Regions from separate parts of the Pseudarthrobacter sp. TE3704 genome, predicted to be linked through region 1. Evidence: riboswitches for the same ligand, from Rfam matches in the RefSeq annotation. Region 1 holds a riboswitch; each other region holds the start of a gene.
The links. Region 1 has a riboswitch for thiamine pyrophosphate ahead of ACZ9BC_RS10805 (ECF transporter S component). Riboswitches for the same ligand answer to the same signal wherever they lie in the genome.
Positions count from the first base shown of each region.

Region 2: another riboswitch for thiamine pyrophosphate. It lies ahead of thiO (glycine oxidase ThiO); the one in region 1 lies ahead of ACZ9BC_RS10805 (ECF transporter S component).
Region 3: another riboswitch for thiamine pyrophosphate. It lies ahead of thiD (bifunctional hydroxymethylpyrimidine kinase/phosphomethylpyrimidine kinase); the one in region 1 lies ahead of ACZ9BC_RS10805 (ECF transporter S component).

Region 1 covers NZ_JBWCCJ010000003.1:653,880-661,343, reverse strand. The annotation lists gene ACZ9BC_RS10835 (CDGSH iron-sulfur domain-containing protein) at 1-145, opposite strand, end outside; gene ACZ9BC_RS10830 (glycosyltransferase family 2 protein) at 142-1,215, opposite strand; gene ACZ9BC_RS10825 (iron-containing redox enzyme family protein) at 1,212-2,267, opposite strand; gene ACZ9BC_RS10820 (DUF4383 domain-containing protein) at 2,335-2,790, opposite strand; gene ACZ9BC_RS10815 (hypothetical protein) at 2,906-3,112, opposite strand; gene ACZ9BC_RS10810 (heme-degrading domain-containing protein) at 3,109-3,660, opposite strand; TPP riboswitch at 3,747-3,885, shown strand; gene ACZ9BC_RS10805 (ECF transporter S component) at 3,943-4,566, shown strand; gene ACZ9BC_RS10800 (ABC transporter ATP-binding protein) at 4,566-6,119, shown strand; gene ACZ9BC_RS10795 (energy-coupling factor transporter transmembrane component T family protein) at 6,116-6,916, shown strand; gene ACZ9BC_RS10790 (glycoside hydrolase family 25 domain-containing protein) at 6,913-7,464, opposite strand, start outside.
Region 2 covers NZ_JBWCCJ010000004.1:114,291-121,754, forward strand. The annotation lists gene ACZ9BC_RS11580 (DUF3107 domain-containing protein) at 1-214, shown strand, start outside; gene ACZ9BC_RS11585 (hypothetical protein) at 252-554, shown strand; gene ACZ9BC_RS11590 (4a-hydroxytetrahydrobiopterin dehydratase) at 650-988, opposite strand; gene ACZ9BC_RS11595 (thiazole synthase) at 1,035-1,850, opposite strand; gene thiS (sulfur carrier protein ThiS) at 1,855-2,091, opposite strand; gene thiO (glycine oxidase ThiO) at 2,088-3,425, opposite strand; TPP riboswitch at 3,418-3,536, opposite strand; gene thiE (thiamine phosphate synthase) at 3,564-4,298, shown strand; gene ACZ9BC_RS11615 (RNB domain-containing ribonuclease) at 4,376-5,857, shown strand; gene ACZ9BC_RS11620 (DEAD/DEAH box helicase) at 6,158-7,464, shown strand, end outside.
Region 3 covers NZ_JBWCCJ010000002.1:504,869-512,332, reverse strand. The annotation lists gene ACZ9BC_RS06360 (Rne/Rng family ribonuclease) at 1-2,058, shown strand, start outside; TPP riboswitch at 2,210-2,307, shown strand; gene thiD (bifunctional hydroxymethylpyrimidine kinase/phosphomethylpyrimidine kinase) at 2,315-3,835, shown strand; gene rplU (50S ribosomal protein L21) at 4,134-4,442, shown strand; gene rpmA (50S ribosomal protein L27) at 4,503-4,766, shown strand; gene obgE (GTPase ObgE) at 4,884-6,473, shown strand; gene proB (glutamate 5-kinase) at 6,463-7,464, shown strand, end outside.

The DNA of each region.
Region 1 (7,464 bases):
AGGCCCCGCACCGGCACAGGGCCACTGTTTTCCGGTCGCGCGGCACGGGGGCACCCGACGGCGTAACGATCTCAAAGTCACCCCTGATGATCAACGGTCCGTCGGGGCAGACCACAATGGAGCTTTCGGCCGGTTCCTGGTTCATATCCGCTCCTTCGTAGCTGCTGTTGATGTGGTTTGTTGCTGCCGTAGTGCCTGCAGCTTGCCCTGGTGGCGGCGCCTGAGCTCAGCTTCGGTGTGGGCGGCCGTCCGTAGCCTCGCGCCCGCGTACGGCACGCCCCCAGCCACTCGAAAAGCCACTGCGCACCAGATGCAGACGGCCCGTTCCATGGCCCAGAGCGGCGCGAACCACACGGCGCGCAATGGAAAGACGTCCGTTCCGTTGAGCCGCCGCCGTCCGATCCCTGCCACGGCCGTCGCGGCGGCCGCCAGCGACAGGAAAACAGTGAGACGCGCCCTTCTGGGGAGGAGGGTGCCCCCGAGAATGGCCGGGAGCAGGGCAAGTTCCGCGGCCAGGCGCCGGGGCTGCGCGAAGTCGTCGTACGCCTGCCGGACGCGCTGCTTCAGGAAATGCCTGGCGCGGGGCGGCCGGCGCGCCACGAACAGGTCCGGAACGATCTTTTCCCGTCCGCCTGCGGCTGTCACCGTCCGGATCAGCTCAAGGTTTTCGAACAGGACGGGTTCGTAGCCGTCCGTGGCCAGCAGGGCGCTTCGGCGCAGGGCCAGCGTGCCGGGAAAGTCGGCGGACCAGGCCCGGTTGATCAGCGTCCGGGACGTGTCCCAGCATGCGTGCCAGGGCAGGGGGTCGAAATAGTTCTGCGGGCGCACCACGTCCGCAGTCCCCAGGTGGCCCACGACGGCGGCGAGGGACGCGCGCGTGTAGCGGACGTCGTCGTCGGCGATCACCAGAACCTCTGCCGTGGCGGCGCGGACGCCTGTCATCACCCCTGCCACCTTGCCGTTGCCGTGCTGCCCGCCGTCATGTCCCGGTCCCGCCGGGTGATCGGGGCGGATGTGGCGGACCTCCGGCGGGAACTGCTCCCGGTGGCGGGCGAACAGGTCCGGGGCTGAACCGTCTACCACAATGACCGGTATCCAGGTGGCCAGGCGTTGCAGGTAGGCCACCAGGTCAGGAAGGCCGGAGTCGTCGGCCCAACGCAGGGGAAGGATGTACTCAGCCGCTTCGAGGCCTTGCTCCATGGCCTGGGAGGTCATGCTGCCGCCGGCACTGCCGCCCTGAGCGAAGACCGGCCGTGTTCCCAGGACGTCAAAAGGTGGGCGGACAGCCTGGTGTCGATCGCCATCACCGCCGTGGCACCGAAAATGACGTCATCCAGCAACCCGGGTTCGGCCTCCACGAGGCCGCCTGCCAGGTCCCGGCCGGCTATCTGCTCGTGCACGGCATCTGCCTCGACGTGCTCGTCGAAATAGTGGGTGACGTCCGCATCGAAACCGTGCCGGCGGAAGCCGTTGCCGTACAGGCGGTTGGGCTGGGAGGACGTCATTTCATAGATGGCCAGGTGCCCGGTGATGGCGCCGCGGAGCCGCCGGTTCAGTCCGCAGAGGGACATCAGGTTCACGGCGGCCAGGGAGATGGCCGGGACGGCGTTCACGTACGCACCGTAGTGGTCGTCCATCCCCAGGCCGCGCATGGTCCGGGCGAACAGTGCGCTGTGCATCCGGTCCGGCCGACCGCCGCCGTACTCGTCTGCCTGGATTTCCACCAGGGCGGCTTTCGCCCGGCCGCTCAGCCGCGGGATGGCCCAGGTGTGGGGGTCCGCTTCCTTGAGCTGGTAGATGGATTTGTGGATCAGGAACTCCTTGAGCTGCCCGAGGCTTGCCTTCTTTGCCACGAAGCGGGAGACGCTGGGGCCGGTGTCCCGGGCCGCCAGGCCGAACAGGACGTCGGCAACTGCGTCGCTGGTCAGGTCGGAGCCGGCCGGAAGGTCCAGATCCCCGCCGGCCTCCCGGGCGGCGAGGCGCAGGGCTTCCTCGAAGGGCTTCTCCAGCATTTGCCGCACCTGGATCAGCCCGGGCTCCCACTCCCACTCGTCCGGCACACCTTCCAGGCCGGAGTAATGCAGCTCGTACAGGCAGAAAAGCGCGAGCTGGACATCATCATCGCCGATGATGTCCGTAACCCCCGCCAGCTTCCCGTCGACCAGTTGGCGCATCCCGGAAAGGGACTCGCCGGCGCTGCCCGGGTGTCCTGCCAAAACCCCCAACAGGGCGCTGCTGATGGGGCCTCTCGGTTCCGGAAGTTTCATGGTGCTCCTTGGGTTCGGGCGGTGTGCCGGTGCGGTACCGTCTGCATTGACGGCCAGTCAGGAAAGGTCAGTTGCCGCGGCTGGCGGCGGGAGTGCGCGGGGACAGCATGATGGCCAGGGCGATCATGGCCAGGCCCAGGACGAGGTGCAGCCAGTTGTCCGCACCGTTCTCCGGGATGAAGTTTGCCGGCGTGTTGTCTCCGATGAGGAGGCCATACAGCCAGAGCACCAGGTAGATGACCCCGCCGTAGGTGAAGAAGTTCCTGGCCTGGCGGTGGGTCCGCGCCATGAGCAGGCCGGCGGCGCCGAAGAGGCAGTGGACAAGGTTATGGAGAATGGATACCTGGAACACACCCAGCAGCAGGGCGCCTGAACCGGGCCCTGCGAAACCGAGGGAATCATAGTTGCGGGTAACGCCGGGAACGAATCCCAGGATGCCAACGAGCAGGAATACGGCGCCGGCGGCAACGGCAGACCACTGCAGGGCGGTTCGGACGCCCGGTGGGCGAATGCTGACTGCCATGTCCTGTACTCCTCTCACGCCTGAAACAATATAGTAAGCATGATTACTAATAAAAGCTAAGCAGGCTTTGTTTCTGCGTTGAGGGATACGGAACCTTCCCCGTTCCGTCCTTTTCTTACGCCGGGCCGGTCCAGGTGTAGGGGTTGGGGTGCTGCCCGCCGCTTCGGCCCTGCTCGTACCCCTGTTGCCATGCCTTGCCGACGGCGGACACCAGGTCGGCCAGCAGGGGATAGTAGGGATGGTCCGGGCCGATGAAGATCATCTCGTCCTCGGCTTTGTCCAGTGCCGCCCGGACGGCATTGTCTGCGGGCCTGCCGGTCATGCCGGGCCGTCTGCCCCTGCCGGGCGCAGCACCTCACGCATAGCCTCCACCACCAGGTCATGGTCCTGCATTTGCGGGAGCCCGGAAACGGTGACGGTGGCCACCGCGCCCACACCGGAAACATAGACCGGGAAGGACCCGCCGTGCGCGGCGTACAGGGTTTGGTCGAACCAGCCCTGGTCCTCGATCCGGCCGCCCCGGAGCCGGCCGCGAAGCCCCACCAGCAGTGAGGGAACCTCATACCGGGCGGCGGTGCGCTGCTTCGCCCGGATCCAGTGTTCGTTGTCCGGGGTGGCGCCGGGCAGGGCCACATGGAACAGGACCTGATCGCCCTTGGTGATGTCGATCGCGATGGGCAGGCCGCGCTCCTTTCCCAGTTCCACAAGGAGAAGTCCAAGGTTCAGCGAGTCGTCCAGGGAGAAGCCGGGGAACTGGAGCTCATGGATCTCCCCCTCGATGCGGCCGATGAGGGCCTGCAGCGATCCCTCCGGCTGCGCGGCGTCAGAGTCCGGATCGAAGTCGGTCACATGCGGCTGATTAGCAGTCATGGCCCACAATCTACCCCTGTCCCGGTGTAAACTGGACTCCGCCCAGCAGGGCAGTTCTACCTAAGCATTATTCCGTTCAGAGCATTACTTAACGACAGGGGAGCGCCGCCGTCGGGCACTGGCCAAGGCCGGGAACCGCAGGTGGGCGCTGAGAGTGCGGACAGCCGCAGACCCTCGAACCTGATCCGGTTAGTACCGGCGCAAGGGAGTCGAGTTCTCGAAGTCCGGCAACGGCAGTAGCCGCTTGCCGTGCTTTCCCCTCCTGTTTCCCAGGAGGATCACATGAGCACTGCAGCAATCAAGAAGACCACCAGCAAGTCCTGGCGCGTCGTGGACATCGTGGTGGCGGCCCTGATCGCCATCGCCGGCGGCGTCATCTTCTGGGCCTGGTCCCAGGGTGCGGCCGCGGTTTCCGCGCCGATGAACGCCGTTTACCCGCCCCTGACCGGCCTGATCGCCGGCGGCTGGATGATCCCGGCGGTGCTGGGCATGCTCATCATCCGCAAGCCCGGCGCGGCATTGTTCTGCGAAACCGTCGCAGCCACCGGTGAGCTCCTGATGGGATCGCAGTACGGCGCCTCCGTGCTGTTCTCCGGCTTCGTCCAGGGCCTCGGCGCGGAGATCATCTTCGCCATCTTCGTGTACAAAAAGTTCAACCTGCCCGTTGCCCTGCTGGCAGGCGCGGCGGCGGGACTCTTCTGCGGCCTGAATGACTCTTTCGCGCCGTGGGGCTGGAACATCGCCTACTCGGGCGGTGACAAGCTGGCCTACATCATCTTCACCGCGATTTCCGGTGCGGTCATTGCCGGTGCGCTGTCCTGGATCGCTACCCGGGCTCTAGCGAAGACCGGCGTGCTGAGCTCCTTCGCCTCGCGCAAGGCAGCCACGGAGCCCGTCCTCTCCTGATGCAGGCACCTTCGCACCAGGCCGGGCCCGGAGCTATGCGGCCGGCGGCCGTCACGGCCCGCGGCTGGGGGTGGCGGCATGCCGGCCGCCCCAAGCCTGCGGTCCACAGCCTTGACCTCGACATCGCGCCGGGGGAGCGGGTGCTCCTGCTCGGTCCTTCCGGTGCGGGCAAATCCACCCTCCTGCATGCCCTTGCCGGGGTTCTGGGCGACGTGAACGACGACGGCGAGGCGGGCGATTCGGACGAGTCGGGTTCGCTGCTCGTCGGCGGTGCGTCCCCCCGCGGGCAGCGCGGCCATGCCGGGCTGATGCAGCAGGACCCCGAAACACAGGTTGTCCTCTCCCGCGTAGGCGACGACGTCGCCTTCGGCGCCGAAAACCTTGCCGTGCCCCGTGACGCGATCTGGACCCGCGTGCACGAGGCGCTTGACGACGTCGGCCTGTCCCACCTGCCGCTGGACCATCCGACGTCGGCCCTGTCCGGCGGCCAAAAGCAGCGCCTCGCGCTGGCGGGCATCCTTGCGATGCGGCCCGGGCTGATCCTTTTGGATGAGCCCACCGCCAACCTGGACCCGGCGGGTGTGCTGGAGGTCCGCGACGCCGTGGCCCGGTGCCTGGACAAGACCGGCGCAACGCTGGTGGTGGTGGAGCACCGGGTGGCGGTCTGGAAGGACCTGGTGGACCGGATTGTGGTCCTGCAGCCCGGCTCGGCCTCTGATCCTGCGGTACTGCTGGACGGCCCTCCCGACCAGGTACTGAGTGACGCGCGGACCATGCTGATGGCCGCCGGGGTATGGGTGCCCGGTTATGTGCCCGCCACCCGTGCCCGTGCTGCCGTGCCGGCCGCCGGGACGGGAAATCTCCTGCTCGCCGCCGAAAAGCTGGCAGTGTCCCGGGAACGTCCGCGCCGCAGCGGGTTCCGCAGGATCCCGCCAGTCCCGGTGCAGGAAGACATCACCGCGCAGGTGCGGGCCGGCCAGGCACTGGCAGTGGTGGGACCCAACGGTGCGGGAAAATCCACCTTTGCCCTGACCCTCGCGGGGCTCCTGGAGCCGGTCGCCGGCAAGGTTTCCGCCACCACCGACCTGAGCCGGGGAGCGGGAATCGACCCCTACAAGTGGAAAGCCGAGCAGCTGATCGAGCGGGTGGGCACGGTGTTCCAGGAACCCGAGCACCAGTTCGTTACCGGCAATGTGCTCGATGAACTGCTGTTCGGGCCCCGGCACCTGGGGCACGGCGAGGAACGCGTTGACGAACTGCTGGAACGGCTGCGGCTCACCGCGCTGGTGGACGCCAACCCGTACACACTTTCCGGCGGGGAGAAACGGCGGCTCTCCGTGGCTACGGTCCTTGCAGCGAGCCCGCAGGTCCTGGTGCTGGACGAGCCGACGTTCGGCCAGGATGCGAACACGTGGGCGGAACTGGCGTCCTTCCTCTCCGAACTGCTGGACGCGGGCACCGCAGTGGTGTCGGTGACCCACGATGCCGAGTTCACCGCCGCGCTGGGCGGGACGGAGCTGCGGATGGCTGCAGCGGAACGGGTGGCACCATGAGGCAGCAGCTGAACCTGCGTGGCAACCAAGCCCTCCTCACCCGCGCCAACCCCCTAAGCAAAGTGGCCGCCGTCGTCCTCATCACGGTGGTGCTGGCACTGTCCATCGACTGGGTCTCGGCCTCGGTGGCGCTGTTTTTTGAGTTCCTGCTGTTTCCGCTTGCCGGCCTGACCCTGACGCTGCTGTGGCAGCGTGGCTGGCCGCTCATTCTCGCCGCTGCCGTGGGCGGCTGGAGCACCTCCATCCTTGCCGCGGACAGCGGACGGACCCTGATCGACGTCGGCATCTGGACCATGAGCGAGGGTTCCCTGGAGACGGGAATCGGGTTCATGCTGCGGGGCCTGGCCATTGCCCTGCCGGCGGTGCTGCTCATGAGCTGCACGGATCCAACCGACCTCGCGGATGCACTGGCGCAGAAGGCCCGGTTGCCCCACCGTTTTGTGCTGGGCACGCTGGCCGCGATGCGGTTGGTGGGCCTGATGGCTGAGGAATGGCAGACCATCGGCATGGCGCGCCGGGCCCGGGGCGTGGGCTCGCGGGGCACAATTGTGCAGCGCGTGAAAGCGACGCTGGGGCAGAGCTTCGGCCTCCTGGTGCAGGCGATCCGCCGGGCGTCACGGCTGGCTGTCACCATGGAAGCGCGGGGCTTCGGCGGCGGAAGCCGGACGTGGGCCCGCGAGTCCACCTACAGTCTCCTGGACGCCTGGGTGCTGGCGGGAGGCCTGCTCGTGGCGGGCCTGGCCGTTGCCGCGGCTCTCTCTGCGGGCACGTGGAACATGGTGTGGCTGGGAAGCTAGGGTTCCTGCTTGCAGGCATGGTTGTAGTCGAAACCCCGCGCCACGAACTGCGTCAGGACCACCTTGCCGCCGCCCGTTAGCGGAGCCTTTGAGCAAGCGCCCGCCGCCCGGTAGGCGTTGCGGGAGCCGGCCAGCCAGCTCGGCAGCGGGTAGAGGTTGCTGGAGCTGCTGACGCTGCCCACGATCCGGCCCCACTGCAGGCCGGTGGAGTAGAGGCCCACGCCCTCCACCCCGATGCTGTGGAAGAAGTCCGTCATGCCTTCCAGGACAGCCCGGTTGGCGTCCTTGTCGCTGGACCAGGTGTTTTCAGTCTCAACGTCCAGCCACCAGACATAGTCTGCCGGGTTGCTGATTCCGCGGATGTAGGCGTCGTCGTAGGCTTTGGCATAGCCGTACATGTAGGCGCAGGCCGTGCCGTAGTCCCCTTCTTCGCAGGGTCCGTAGGGGTTGTGGACGTGCCGCCCGATGGGGTACTCGTCGCTGACGGGCCACCAGGATCCTGCGCTGCCGGGGTTGGCAGTGTTGACGTACAGCGACACGGCCGGTTG
Region 2 (7,464 bases), on a different contig from region 1:
GATCGGCGTTCAGAATGTTGGCCGCGAGATTGTGCTCGAATCGGCACAGGACGCAGACACGGTGGCCAAGGTTGTGGGCGAAGCCATCAACGCCGGCAGCGAGCTGCGCCTGACGGATGACAAGGGACGCCTGATCATTGTTCCCGGAAATGCCCTGGCTTATGTGGAAATCGGCGCCGAAGAGGTCCGCCGCGTGGGGTTCGGCCAGTTCTAGCCCAGGCCCGCGCTGCCGCGAATCCCGAGGAGATCCGTTGCTTTCCCTGACCATCGTTGTGCTCGCCACCGTCGCCGCAGGTTTTATTGTCTGGGCGAATGACAGGCGGCATGCCAAGTACGGCGCCGGCCTGCCCGCCGGCGTAGCCGTGGGTGCAGGGGCCCTCACGTGGATCATCCTCATGGCCGCCGGCTTCGGCTACCGGCCTGGGCTGACCTGGCTTCCATGGGTCCTGCCCATCGCGCTGGGGGCTGCGGCCGCCGTCGTGGCTATTCTTTACCTGGGCCGCAGCCGCGCCCGGCAGGACACCCTCCGGCTTACCGCGATCCTTCGGCGCTGAGCGCCGGTTTCTGTTGCACCTTAAGTAAGTGGCCGCTGTCCCGTTGGGACGGCGGCCACTTGCTTAACGGCACAGCTGCTTGATGGCGCGGCTGCCTAATGGTCCGGCACGTATTTCGAAGGCTCGGCCACAGCCCCGGACGCTGCCGCGGCGTCGCTTGCCCCGGCGGCCGCAGTGAGGTCCCGCCTAGTCACCTGCCCTCCGGCGTCGTGGGAGGTGTACCGGATGAAGACGCGGTTGTAGCGCCAGTCGAGGTCCGGATGGTGGTTTTGTTCCTCGGCAAGGCGTCCGACGGCGGCAATCACCTCGAGTGCGGCAGCCGCCGTCGGCGTCTTGAAGACGGTGACCAGGCCGCCGTCGCTGAAACGCCAGTCCGGCAGTCCGGTGAGTGCTTCGTCGATGCGTTCCCGGGGAAGGGCGTCTTTGGCGGCCACTGCTGCTCCTTGCATCAGGGCGCCGGCCGGTCCGAAGGAGCAGGCCCTACAGGAACTCGGCCCGGCCCTCCATCGCCGACGACGCCAGCGCGTGCTCGCGGCGCGGTATCCGACCGGCCGCTTTCGCCAGCCTACCGGCGATGACAGCGTGTTTGAAGGCCTCCCCCATCATCGCCGGGTTCTGCGCCCGGGTCACCGCGGTGGCCAGCAGCACGGCGTCGCAGCCAAGCTCCATGGCAAGGGCGGCATCCGACGCCGTGCCGATGCCTGCATCGAGCACCACCGGGACGGAGGCGCGGGACACGATGAGCTCGATGTTGTGCGGGTTCAGGATCCCCAGCCCGGTGCCGATGGGTGATCCCAGGGGCATGACCGCGGTGGCTCCCAGGTTTTCCAGGCGAAGCGCCAGGACCGGATCGTCGTTGGTGTACGCGAACACCTTGAACCCGCGGTTAACCAGCTGTTCGGTGGCGTCCACCAGTTCCACGGCGTCCGGGAGGAGGGTGTGCTCATCTGCGATGACCTCAAGCTTCACCCAGTCGGTTTCCAGTGCCTCGCGGGCCAGTTCGGCGGTGAGGACCGCATCACGGGCCGTGAAACAGCCGGCGGTGTTGGGGAGGACCCGGATGCCGTGGTCTACGAGCAGCTGGAAAAGCGAGCCCGTTTCGGCCGTCGAATAGCGGCGCATTGCCACGGTGGTCAGTGCTGTCCCGGACGCCAGGAGCGCGGCTCCGAGGCCGTCCAGGCTTGGGGCGCCGCCGGTGCCCATGATGAGCCGCGATGCCAGGGGTACGCCGTCGATGACCAGTGTGTCGTCCATGCCGGAGGCGCCGGCCGGTGTGATGGTGGTGGTTTCGGTCATGGTCTCAGCCTCCCTGCACTGCCGTGACGAGCTCGACGTCGTCACCGTCGGCGAGCGCTGTTGCGAACCATTGGCTGCGGGGTACTACCTGCGCGTTGTGCGCCACCGCCACGCCGAGTTTGCCGCCGTCGCGGGCCTGGCCGTCAGCGGCGAGGGGGCGGCCGGTGACCTGGCTGACGAGCATGGTGATGGAGGCCCCGTCAGCCACCGTATGTTGTTGTCCGTTCAGGGTGATGTTCATGCTGTCTCCTTGATGTTGAAGATGGTGGCGGCCGGTTCGCCGCCGGAAAACCGCCCCGGGTTGAACGGTTGCCAGCGGACGTCCGCCGTGCCGTCCAGAAGGTCCCGGCAGATGGCCGCCGCTGCGGGGGCCAGGAGGACGCCGTGCCGGAAGAATCCGGTGGCAATGATCAGTCCCGCAACGTGTGCGGACTCCCCGGCTGCCGGATCGCCGGCCAGTGGCACCCGTCCCAGCAGCGGGGCGTTGTCCGGGGTGCCGGGCCGCGCCCGTGCCGTGCATTCCAACAGCTCGAGTTCGGCGACGGCGGGCACCAGGACCTGGGCATCGCGGAGGAGCTGGTAGACCCCGCCTGCCGATACGGCGCCCGCTGCGGCGCGGGCACCGGCCGCAGGTGCGTTATGTGTTGCGGCAAGGGCGTCCTCACGCTGGGTGGCTCCGATCACCACCGTCCCGTCCTGCCGCGGGACGATATACACGGGGACGCCGTGGACCAGCCCGCGGACGGTTGAGGTCACCAGCGGCTGGAGCTGCCGGGGCACTGCCAGGCGCAGGATATCCCCATACACCGGCCGCAGCGGCAGCTGCAGGCCGTCGGGCAGCCCCGCCAGGGCTGCAGCATCCAGGCCGTTGGCAACGATCGTTTCGCGGGCCAGGACCGTGCCGCCGCCCGCGAGCCGGGCCCCGGCCACTGCCCCGTCCGCCCAGACCAGCCCGGCGGCCCGGTCCGGCACGGCGTAGCCGTCGATGGCCCCCGCCACGTCTGTTCCATTACTTTCGACGGCGGGGCAATGCGCGGCGAGCGCGCGCCGCAGGCAGGACACCAGGCGCCGGGGATCCACCTGGTGGTCCGCGGGAGTGTCCAGTGCGCAGGCGATGGCAGGGCTGAGCAGCGGTTCCCGGCGCCGGGCCTCCCGGACAGTCAAAGGCTCCACGGACAGGCCGCTGGCCTGCTGCACCCCGCGCAAATCCATGAGGGCGCGGCGATCGGCGGCATCGGCACCCACGGCGAGCGTCGGCGTCGTGAGGTACCCGGGACTTTCGCCAGAAGCGGCGGCCAGTTCCGCGGCAAAGCCCGGCCACCGGGCGGAGGAGGCAAGCATGAGCTCCAGGAGGTCCTCCTCCTGGTAGTGCAGCTCGCTCACCGGGGCCAGCATTCCGGCGGCCGCCCAACTGGCCCCGGCTCCTGGCGCGTCATCGATCAGCACGACGGACCGCCCGGAACGCCTCGCCTCCCAGGCGATGGCATGCCCAACCACTCCGCCGCCGATCACGGCCACGTCGGCACGGATTGTGCCCGACGGAGCCCCGGGCGGGGCAACGTTTGGGGTGCTCATGTGTCTCCTTCCCTACGCCGGCATTAACCGGATCAGGTCAAGCGGTCGGCTCTGACGCCCTCTCAGCCCGGCGCTTTATGACAGCTGCCGCGGGCTCCCGCAGTACGAGGCCAGTGTAGAGGAACTAGGCTTGCAGCCATGAATGTGTCCCAGTCCCCTGCCCCCGCTGCCGCAGTCCCCGCAGCCGATGCCTTCACCCACGCCGAAGGCACTGCCGGCCTGAACAGCGCCCGCCTCTACCTCTGCACTGATGCCCGCCGGGACCGCGGGGACTTCGGGCAGTTCGTGGATGCTGCCTTTGCCGGCGGCGTGGACATCATCCAGTTGCGGGACAAGGCCATCGAGGCGGCGGAGGAGCTGGAGCTGCTGGCGGTTTTGAAGGAAGCGGCGCAGCGCCATGGCCGGCTGTGGGCTGTGAATGACCGGGCGGACATCGCCGTGTTGTCCGGTGCGCCGGTGTTCCACATCGGTCAGAAGGACCTTCCGTTGGATGCAGCCCGCACCCTGCTCAACGGCAACGCCGCCATCGGGCTATCCAGCCATGCCCCCGGGCAGGTGGACGCCGCCCTCGCTGCCGCAGCCGGACCGTCCGCGCTTGACTACTTCTGCGTCGGACCCGTCTGGGCCACGCCCACCAAACCCGGCAGGGCCGCCGTCGGGCTGGACCTCGTGAAGTACGCCGCCGCAGCCTCGGCCGACGCCGGGAACGGGGTGCCCTGGTTCGCCATCGGCGGCATCGACCACTCCAACGTGGACCAGGTTGTGGAAGCAGGAGCGAGCCGCATCGTTGTGGTGCGTGCCATCACGGAAGCTGATGACCCTGCCGCCGCTGCTGCCGCCCTTGTCGCTGCCTTGGACGGGGCCACACCCTAAGGCTGCCGCAACACGACGCAGCCCGCGCGGCGTCAATGCCATGCAAAACCGGGGCTCTTCGGGCTAGGCTGATTTTCGTGTCACATCATCGGCTGGCTCCCAACGTCCACGAGCACAACAATGCCCTCGAGGAAGCCCTGGGTGCGCTGCGGACCGAACTGGAACTGCCCGGCCCATACCCCATACACGCAGTCAGGGATGCCGAAGCCGCCGTCGCGGCCTTGCAGCTGCCGGCCTATGACCTGACCGGCATCGAATTCATCACCATCGATCCGGCATCGTCCACGGATTTGGACCAGGCCCTGTTCATCGAGGCCGACGGCGACGGGTACCACGTGCTGTACGCCATCGCCGATGTTCCCTCCTTCGTGACACCCGGCGGGCCCCTGGACGCCGAAACACGGCGGCGCGGCCAGACGTTTTATGCCCCGGACGGCCGGATTCCGCTGCATCCGGAAGTCATCAGCGAGGGAGCCGGGAGCCTGCTGCCGGGGCAGGACTGTTCCGCCTTTGTCTGGGATTTCCGGCTGGACAGCGCCGCCGAAGTCACCTCCGTCGCCGTGAAGCGGGCCCGCATGCGCAGCCGGGCCAAGCTCAGCTACAAGGGGGCGCAGGCTGAACTGGATTCGGGCAACGCATCCCCCGTCCTCCAGCTGCTCAAAGAGGTTGGCCTCAAGCGCGTGGAGCTGGAACGTGCCCGTGAAGGTGCCAGCCTGAACATGCCGGAACAGGAGATCGTCCAGCTTCCCGATGGCGGCTACCGCATCGCCGCCGCCCCGCAGCTTCCCGTGGAGGACTGGAACGCGCAGATTTCGCTGATGACCGGCATGGCCGCGGCGCAGCTCATGCTGGCCGGCAGAGTGGGTATCCTGCGCACCATGCCCGCGCCGGATGAGCGCTCCCTCAACCACTTCCGCCTGCAGACCGAAGTGCTGGGCAAACCATGGGACGGGGAGGTCAGCTACGGCGAATACCTGCGCACCCTGGACCCCACCGATCCCCGGCAGCTGGCCATCATGCATTCGGCGGGAATGCTGTTCAGGGGCGCCTCCTACACCGCCTTTGACGGTGTGGTCCCGGAAGACGCGGTGCAGTCGGCCATCGGTGCCGCCTACGCCCACACCACCGCTCCGCTGCGCCGGCTGGTGGACCGCTTCGTGCTGGTGATCTGCGAGGCCCTGAGCAACGGCGGCAACGTTCCCGCATGGGCCCGGGAGGCGCTGCCGTCGCTGCCGGACATCATGGCAGGCTCCGACCAACTGGCGTCCCGGATGGAGCGCATGGCCCTGGACACTGTGGAGGCGGCGCTGCTGGTCAACCACATCGGCCAGGAATTCGACGCAATCGTCATTTCCGGGTCCAAGCCGCAAAACGGAAACGGAAAAAACGGGAACGGCAGGAACGGGAACGGCAACGGCGGCTCCGGAATCATCCAGGTGTCCGAGCCCGCGGTGACCGCCCGCTGCGCCGGCGAACTGGAATCCGGCACCAAGGTGCTTGTGCGCCTGGTTTCCTCCGATATTGCCACCCGCGAGGTCCATTTCGAACTGGTGCAGTAGTCCCCTGTGGACAGCACGCTTGAGGCGCGGCAGGGCCGAAACCGGGATTTAGGCGGTGTACGGCTAGACTGGAGAAGTAGATATGGATGCCCGGTCGTTGATTTCCTTGATTTGAAACCAACAAGCCCGCCCCTACGCGATCTTGAGATTTGCCCGCTGGTCACCAGTGCCAGCATATAGATAGCCCGCGATCGGCTTCCACTGGAATTGCTTGCGCGCCCGAGCGTGCTCCGGATCAGCCTCCCCGGCCGGCCCGTTGAGCAGGCAGCGCCATTGCCCAAATGAATAAGGAAACTCCCTGTGAGTGAATTGCATACCCATCAGCTTCTGACGGACGACACCGGCACTGAGACCATCGAGCCCGAAGAAACCATCATCTCCGATGAGAAGCCGCACGAAATCGCGGAAAAGTCCTTCGCCGACTACAACGTCCGCGAAGACATCGTGGAATCGCTGGCCGACGCCGGGATTACCCACCCCTTCCCCATCCAGGCCATGACCCTGCCCGTGGCGCTGTCCGGCCACGACATCATCGGACAGGCCAAGACCGGTACCGGCAAGACCCTGGGCTTCGGCATCCCGGCGCTGCAGCGCGTCGTCGGGCAGGACGACCCCGGCTACGCGAAGCTGGCCGTTCCGGGCGCTCCGCAGGCCCTGGTCATCGTCCCCACGCGCGAACTCGCGGTGCAGGTGGCCAATGACCTGCAGACCGCCTCCCGCAAGCGCAATGCCCGCATCACCACCATCTACGGCGGCCGCGCCTACGAGCCGCAGGTGGAAGCCCTGAAGCAGGGCGTGGAGGTTGTGGTGGGCACGCCCGGCCGCCTGATCGACCTCTACAAGCAGAAGCACCTGAGCCTCAAGAACGTCAAGATCGTTGTGCTCGACGAAGCCGACGAGATGCTGGACCTGGGCTTCCTGCCGGACGTGGAAACCCTGATTGCCGGCACCCCTGCCGTCCGGCAGACCCTGCTGTTTTCCGCCACCATGCCCGGCCCGGTCATCGCCATGGCACGCCGGTACATGACTCAGCCGACGCACATCCGTGCGGCGGACCCCGAGGACGAGGGCCTGACCAAGCGGGACATCCGCCAGCTCATCTACCGTGCACACAGCATGGACAAGACCGAAGTGGTGGCCCGCATCCTGCAGGCCCGGGGGCGGGGACGCACCATCATCTTCACCAAGACCAAGCGCACCGCCGCGAAGGTTGCCGAGGAGCTGGTGGACCGCGGATTCGCCGCTGCCGCCATCCACGGCGACCTTGGCCAGGGTGCCCGTGAGCAGGCCCTGCGCGCCTTCCGCAACAACAAGGTGGACGTGCTCGTTGCGACGGACGTTGCTGCCCGCGGCATCGACGTCGAGGACGTCACCCACGTCATCAACTACCAGTGCGTGGAAGACGAGAAGATCTACCTGCACCGGGTGGGCCGCACCGGCCGCGCCGGCAACAAGGGCACAGCCGTCACGTTCGTGGACTGGGACGACATGCCGCGCTGGGGCCTCATCAACAAGGCCCTGGGGCTGAGCGTGCCCGAGCCCGTCGAAACGTACTCCTCCTCGCCGCACCTGTACACGGACCTGGACATCCCCGAGGGCACCAAGGG
Region 3 (7,464 bases), on a different contig from region 1:
CAGAATGTCCTGCCCTCCATGGAGGCTGCCTTCGTTGACATCGGACGCGGCCGCAACGCCGTCCTGTACGCCGGCGAGGTGAACTGGGAGGCTGTCAACCTCGAAGGCAAGCAGCGCCGCATCGAAAACGCCCTCAAGTCCGGCGACACCGTCCTGGTTCAGGTCACCAAGGACCCGGTGGGCCACAAGGGTGCACGCCTGACCAGCCAGATCTCGCTGCCCGGCCGCTACCTCGTGTACGTGCCCGGCGGCTCCATGACCGGCATCTCCCGCAAGCTGCCCGACGTCGAACGCAACCGCCTCAAGCGCATCCTCAAGGACCGCCTTCCGGAACACGCGGGCGTCATTGTGCGCACAGCCGCCGAGGGAGCATCCGAGGAAGAGTTGACGCACGACATCAACCGGCTGCGCGCCCAGTGGGAAGGCATCGAAAGCCAGTCCACCTCCACCAAGGTCCTGGCACCGGAACTGCTTTATGGCGAACCGGACCTCACCATCAAGGTGGTCCGTGACGTCTTCAACGAGGACTTCTCCAAGCTGATCGTTTCCGGCGAGGAAGCCTGGGACACCATTGAGGCCTACGTCACCTACGTGGCCCCGGACCTGGTGGGCCGCCTCGAGAAGTGGACCAAGGACCAGGACATCTTTGCTGCCTGGCGGATCGACGAGCAGATTCACAAGGCCCTGGAACGCAAGGTGTTCCTGCCCTCCGGCGGTTCGCTGGTCATCGACCGTACCGAAGCCATGACCGTGGTGGACGTCAACACCGGCAAGTTCACCGGCAGCGGCGGCAACCTCGAAGAAACCGTCACGAAGAACAACCTTGAAGCGGCCGAGGAAGTTGTACGGCAGCTCCGGCTGCGCGACATCGGCGGCATCATCGTCATCGACTTCATCGACATGGTCCTGGAGTCCAACCGGGACCTGGTGCTGCGCCGGCTGGTGGAGTGCCTGGGCCGTGACCGTACCAAGCACCAGGTTGCCGAGGTCACCTCGCTGGGGCTGGTCCAGATGACACGCAAGCGCATGGGCACCGGGCTCCTGGAGGTCTTCGGTGAGCAGTGTGAGGCGTGCGCCGGGCGCGGCGTGGTCACCCACGACGATCCCGTGGAGCACCGCCGCGCCAACATCGTTGCCGCCGAGCACCACGTGCAGCGTGCCGACAGCCGGCCTGAAGCCCGTGCTGAAGGACACCGCAACGAAGGCCAGCGAACCGACAGCACCCAGCCTGGCGTCCGTCCCGACCGGAAGCGGCGGCGCGGACGCGGCGGCCAGCAGCCTGACGTTGCCCCGGCGGCCGCAGCCGTACACGTGCACACCGTCCACCCGGACCCGGCAGACGCCGAACGCCATGCCAAGGCGGAAGCAACCCGGCTGGCGCTCGCCAACATCGCTGCAGCAGCCCACGCGGCCCACCTGCACGACGATGAGGTTGCGGCTGCCCGCCAGGCACAGCCGGCCCAGCAGGCAGCGCCGGCCGAGGCGGACAAGCACGACGCCGATGCCTCCTCCCGTCCCGCCGCTGTCCTGACGTTCGGCGGCGAGAAGGTTGCCCTGCCCTTCGTCGAGCACGCGGAAGAACAGCAGCCGCAGCCTGCCCTCACCCTGGACCGGCTCGCTGAAGCCTTTGCGCACCTCGGTGAGCCCGCTCCGGCTGCCGAGGCTCCGGCAGAACAGCCGGAAGCTGCGGTTTCGGCACCGGCAGCTCCGGCACCCGTAGTTTCGGCACCGGTAGTTGCGGCACCGGTAGCTTCGGAACCGGCCAAGGCCGGGCAGCCGTCCGGCGCCGCCACCGTTGAGAAGGACTGGTCGGACCACACCGTGGAGCAGTCACGGCAGCGGAGGCCACGGCGCAACCGCAGCGCCAGCCGTGCCCAGGGTGCTGCCAACGAAACGTCGGTCCAGCACCATGAGAGCGTCCCGGCCGCCAGCGCAGGACACTCGCATGCCGCGAAGGCGCCGGAACCGGCTGCGGCCTCCGGTGCGGACACTGCAGGCGCCAAGCAGGCCGAGGCTCCGATCATCCTCGGTGTGGGAGTTCCTGCTTCCGAGCTCTGACCGCAGGCAGCACAACAAAAACCCGGATGCCCGGAACCGCCCTCACGGCCGGTTCCGGGCATCCGGGGTTAACAATGTTTCGGCCCGGATCAGGTGCCAACAGCAGCGGCACGTCACCTTCGGTGCGGCGGCGGCAAAACGGCTAGGCTGGGGAACCGACACGGGGTGCCGCGCGAAGGGCCGGCTGAGATCCACACCCGTTGAACCTGTCCGGCTAGTACCGGCGAAGGGATGTCTCTTGTCTTCGACTCTTGCAATGCCCGCGGAAGCTCTCCAGTCCACTCCTGTCCTGCCGGATTCCGGCCGGGACCTGCCCCGTGTCCTGTCCATTGCGGGTTCGGACCCCTCCGGTGGAGCAGGCATCCAGGCGGACCTCAAAAGTATTGCCGCGCACGGCGGGTACGGCATGGCCGCCATCACAGCCCTCACCGCACAGAACACCCGCGGCGTGGAAGCCGTCCACGTCCCGCCGGCTTCCTTCCTGGCCAGCCAGCTGGACGCCATCAGTGACGACATCACCATCGACGCCGTGAAAATCGGCATGCTGGGGGACGCCGCCGTCATTGGGGCGGTCCGGGAATGGCTCGAAAAGGTGCGTCCCGCCGTCGTGGTCCTCGACCCGGTGATGGTCGCCACCAGTGGCGACCGGCTGCTGCAGGAATCAGCCGAGGCCGCGCTCCGCGACCTGCTGCCGCTCGCCCATCTCCTCACGCCCAACCTGGCCGAACTCGCCATGCTGGTTGGCGAAAGCCCGCAGGATTCCTGGGAAGGCGCGCTCGATCAGGGGAAGCGCCTGGCGGCAGCCACCGGGACCACCGTGCTGGTGAAGGGAGGACACCTGGCCGGGGCCGAATGCCCGGACGCGCTGGTCAACATGAACGGATTGCTGGGAGCAGAAGTCATCCAGGTGCCGGGGGAGCGGGTGGCCACCCCCAACAGTCACGGCACCGGCTGTTCGCTCTCATCCGCGATGGCGACTGTGCAGGCGCGGCTGGGGGACTGGGAGGCATCGCTGCGGGAAGTGAAGCCCTGGCTGGCAGGGGCCCTGGAAGCCTCCGGACGCCTGGACGTGGGAACAGGGAACGGGCCCGTCCACCATTTCCACCACCTGCGCCCCATCCCGCCCGCCGGAGGATTCGCCGCGCGGCTGCGGGCCGAAGCCGACGAGGACCTCAAAGCGATCTACGGGCTGGACTTCATCCGTGGACTGGCCTCCGGCAGCCTCCCCGAAAAGGAGTTTGCCTACTACCTCGCCCAGGACGCCATCTACCTCAACGGTTACTCCCGGGTCCTGGCACGGGCAAGCGCCCTGGCACCCACCGAAACGGAGCAGGTGTTCTGGGCTGCCTCCGCGCGGCAGTGCCTGGAAGTGGAGTCGGAGCTGCACAGGTCCTGGCTGAGCACCCGCCCCGTCCAGGCCGAGCTGGGCCCGGTCACCAAGTCCTACGTGGACCACCTGACGGCCGCATCGGCGTCGGGCAGTTATGCCGTGCTCGCGGCCGCCGTCCTGCCCTGCTTCTGGTTGTATGCCGAGGTGGGCAAGACACTCCACGCCCGGTTTGTCGCCGCGGGCGAACCGGCAGCACACCCCTATGCTGACTGGCTCCGTACCTACGCGGACGAAGATTTCGCCGAAGCAACCCGCAAGGCCATCGCCATCGTGGACGGGGCCGGGCGGAACGCCTCGGATACCGAGCGGGCGGCGATGGTCACCGCCTTCCGGCAGTCCTGCCGCCTGGAAGTGGACTTCTTCGACGCGCCGCGCCTCCACTCCTGACCGGCAGGCGGGCGCTCTGCCGGTAGGATGGTGGGGCGCGGTCCCGCCGCCTGGTTGGCCTGTGGTTCCTATCACAGCCAACGCGCCGGAACCAGCCTCATTTGCGGCCGAAGACGAAATTAGCGTAGTCTAGTTCTTCGGTGCTTACGCCAACACTTGGGTTATGACCCCTTCGGGGATAGCTCACGGATTTCCCCGGGGAATCCACGGCGTTGAGGCACAGCGGAAACCCAGCCACTTCAGCGCCGGGTACCGCACGCAAATCTAGTAATAAACGTCGAGAGAAGTGAGTTCCCAAGTGGTGTACGCGATTGTCCGCGCAGGCGGCCGCCAAGAGAAGGTTTCCGTTGGAGACTTCGTTACCCTGAACCGCGTCGCCGGTGGAGCTGGCAGCACCATTGAGCTGCCCGCACTGCTCCTGGTAGACGGTGACAAGGTCACCTCCGCCGCTGCTGACCTGGCCAAGGTAACTGTCACGGCTGAAATCCTCCAGGACCTCCGCGGTCCTAAGATTGTCATCCAGAAGTTCAAGAACAAGACCGGTTACAAGAAGCGCCAGGGTCACCGTCAGGAACTGACCAAGGTCAAGATCACTGGCATTCAGTAACCACCGGTTACGTTCAGGTTTTTCAGCAGATTCCCCAGAATTTAGAGGCAGGCATTTCAGATGGCACATAAAAAGGGCGCGAGCTCCACTCGCAACGGTCGTGACTCCAACGCTCAGTACCTCGGCGTCAAGCGCTTCGGCGGCCAGGTAGTATCCGCAGGCGAGATCATCGTCCGCCAGCGTGGCACCCACTTCCACCCGGGCGCCGGCGTTGGCCGTGGCGGCGACGACACCCTGTTCGCACTGACCCCGGGAGCCGTTGAATTCGGTACCCGCCGCGGTCGTCGCGTCGTCAACATCGTTGCTGCTGCAGCTGCAGAGTAACAACAGATCCTAAAGCGGTGGAGCGGGCCTGATGGCCCGCTCCACTGTTCTTTTAACCGCATTACAATCGATTTGGCGCCTTGGGGCGTCTCGAAACACAGCACTGAGGAGATCCACGTGGCCAGCTTTGTAGACCGGGTAGTACTGCACGTATCCGGCGGTAGCGGCGGCCACGGGTGCGTCTCCGTCCACCGCGAGAAGTTCAAGCCCCTGGGTGGTCCCGACGGCGGCAATGGCGGCAATGGCGGCGACGTCATCCTGCGCGTGGACCACCAGACCACCACCCTTCTTGACTACCACCACGCCCCCCACCGGCACGCCACCAACGGCGGCCCCGGCATGGGTGACTGGCGCGGCGGGAAGAACGGTGAGACCCTCATCCTGCCCGTGCCCGACGGCACCGTGGTCAAGTCCAAGGACGGAACGGTCCTGGCGGACCTCGTCGGCGAAGGCGCCGAATACGTTGCCGCTGCCGGCGGGATCGGAGGACTCGGCAACGCTGCCCTGTCCTCCCAGAAGCGCCGCGCCCCCGGCTTCGCCCTGCTGGGCATCGAAGGCGAATCCAGCGACATCGTCCTGGAACTGAAGTCCATTGCCGACATCGCACTGGTGGGCTTTCCGTCTGCCGGCAAGTCAAGCCTCATCGCCGCGATGTCGGCTGCCCGGCCCAAGATCGCGGACTACCCGTTCACCACGCTCATTCCCAACCTGGGCGTTGTCCAGGCGGGCGATGTCCGGTTCACTATCGCCGACGTCCCCGGACTGATCGAGGGTGCCAGCGAGGGCAAGGGCCTGGGCCACCACTTCCTGCGCCACGTGGAGCGCTGCGCCGCGCTGGTCCACGTCCTGGACTGCGGAACCCTGGAATCGGACCGCGACCCCCTTTCGGACCTGGCCATTATTGAGGCCGAGCTGGAAAAGTACGCCGTGGATATGAGCTACGCCGGCCAGGACGGCGAAGTGGTCCCCCTGAACCACCGCCCCCGACTGGTGGCGCTGAACAAAGTGGACCTGCCTGACGGCAAGGACATGGCAGACTTCGTCCGCCCGGAACTGGAATCCCGCGGCTACCGCGTCTTCGAAGTGTCGGCCACCAGCCACGAAGGCCTGCGCCAGCTGGGCTTCGCCATGGCCGAGATCGTCCAGGCAGCCCGTGACGCCGTCGCGGCCGCCCCGCCCAAGGTGCAGCCGGCCGTCCTGCGTCCGCGCCCCGTCAACGAGTCCGGGTTCCGGATCCGCCGTGAGGAAAAGGGCCTCGAGCCGCTGTTCCGCGTCCTCGGCGAAAAGCCCGTGCGCTGGGTCAAGCAGACGGACTTCACCAATGAGGAAGCCATCGGCTACCTGGCCGACCGGCTGGCCAAGCTCGGCGTGGAGACCGAGCTGTTCAAGCAGGGCGCAAAGCCCGGCGACACCGTGGTGATCGGCGAGGACGACGGCGTCGTCTTCGACTGGGAGCCCACCATGATGGCCGGCGCCGAACTGCTGGCGTCACCCCGCGGCACCGATGTCCGTTTCGCCGATATCGGCGACCGCCCCACCCGCAGCCAGAAGCGCGAAGAGCAGCAGGAGCGCCGGGACGCCAAGGCAGCAGCCCGCGCCGAGCTCGAGGCAGAGCGGAAGGCCGGCATCTGGACGGAGTCCGTCAGCGGACGGCGTGTGGCCAAGCCCCTGAAGGAGAGCGGACTGGAAGCGGACGATGACCTCTAGGGCCGTCGTCACGGACCCCTTGGTGCGGTCCGTGGACCGGAGCGTGCTCGCCAACGCGCGCCGGATCGTGGTGAAGGTGGGCTCGTCGTCACTGACCAGCATCAAAGGTGGCATCTCGGAGGAATCCCTGACCGCCCTGGCGGACGCCCTGGCGGCCAAGCGCAACACCGGAACGGAGATCATCCTGGTCTCCTCCGGCGCCATCGCCGCGGGCCTGGCACCTTTGGGCCTGGCCAAGCGGCCCCGCGACCTGGCCACCCAGCAGGCGGCGGCCAGTGTGGGGCAGGGCCTGCTGATGGCGCGTTACACCCACGCCTTCGGCGCCCACGGCGTGACGGTCAGCCAGGTGCTCCTCACGGCCGAGGACTTGATGCGGCGCAGCCAGCACACCAACGCCTTCCGTGCCCTGGACCGGCTGCTGAACCTCGGCGTCGTCCCCGTCGTGAACGAAAACGACACGGTGGCCACGCACGAGATCCGTTTTGGCGACAATGACCGGCTCGCGGCCCTGGTGGCGCACCTGGTGCGGGCCGATGCGCTGGTGCTGCTGTCCGACGTCGACTCCCTCTACGACGGTCCGCCTTCCCAGGGCGCGAAACGGATCCCCCTGGTTGAGGGCGCCCACGACCTCGAGGGCGTGTCCATCGGAAAAACCGGCAAGGCGGGCGTCGGCACCGGCGGAATGCTCACCAAGGTCGAAGCCGCCACCATGGCCGCCGGCTCCGGCATCCATGCCGTCGTCACCTCCACGCCCAACGCGGCAGCTGCACTCAACGGCGAGGACGTAGGCACCTGGTTCGCCGTCAACGGGGCCCGGAAGCCCGTCCGGCTCCTCTGGCTGGCACATATCGCCTCGGTCCAGGGCCGCCTGGTCCTCGACGATGGTGCGGTTAAGGCCGTGCGGCACCACCGGACGTCCTTGCTGCCGGCAGGCATCTCCGCCGTGCATGGCGACTTCGAAGCGGGCGACGCCGTCGAGATCGTCAGTGCC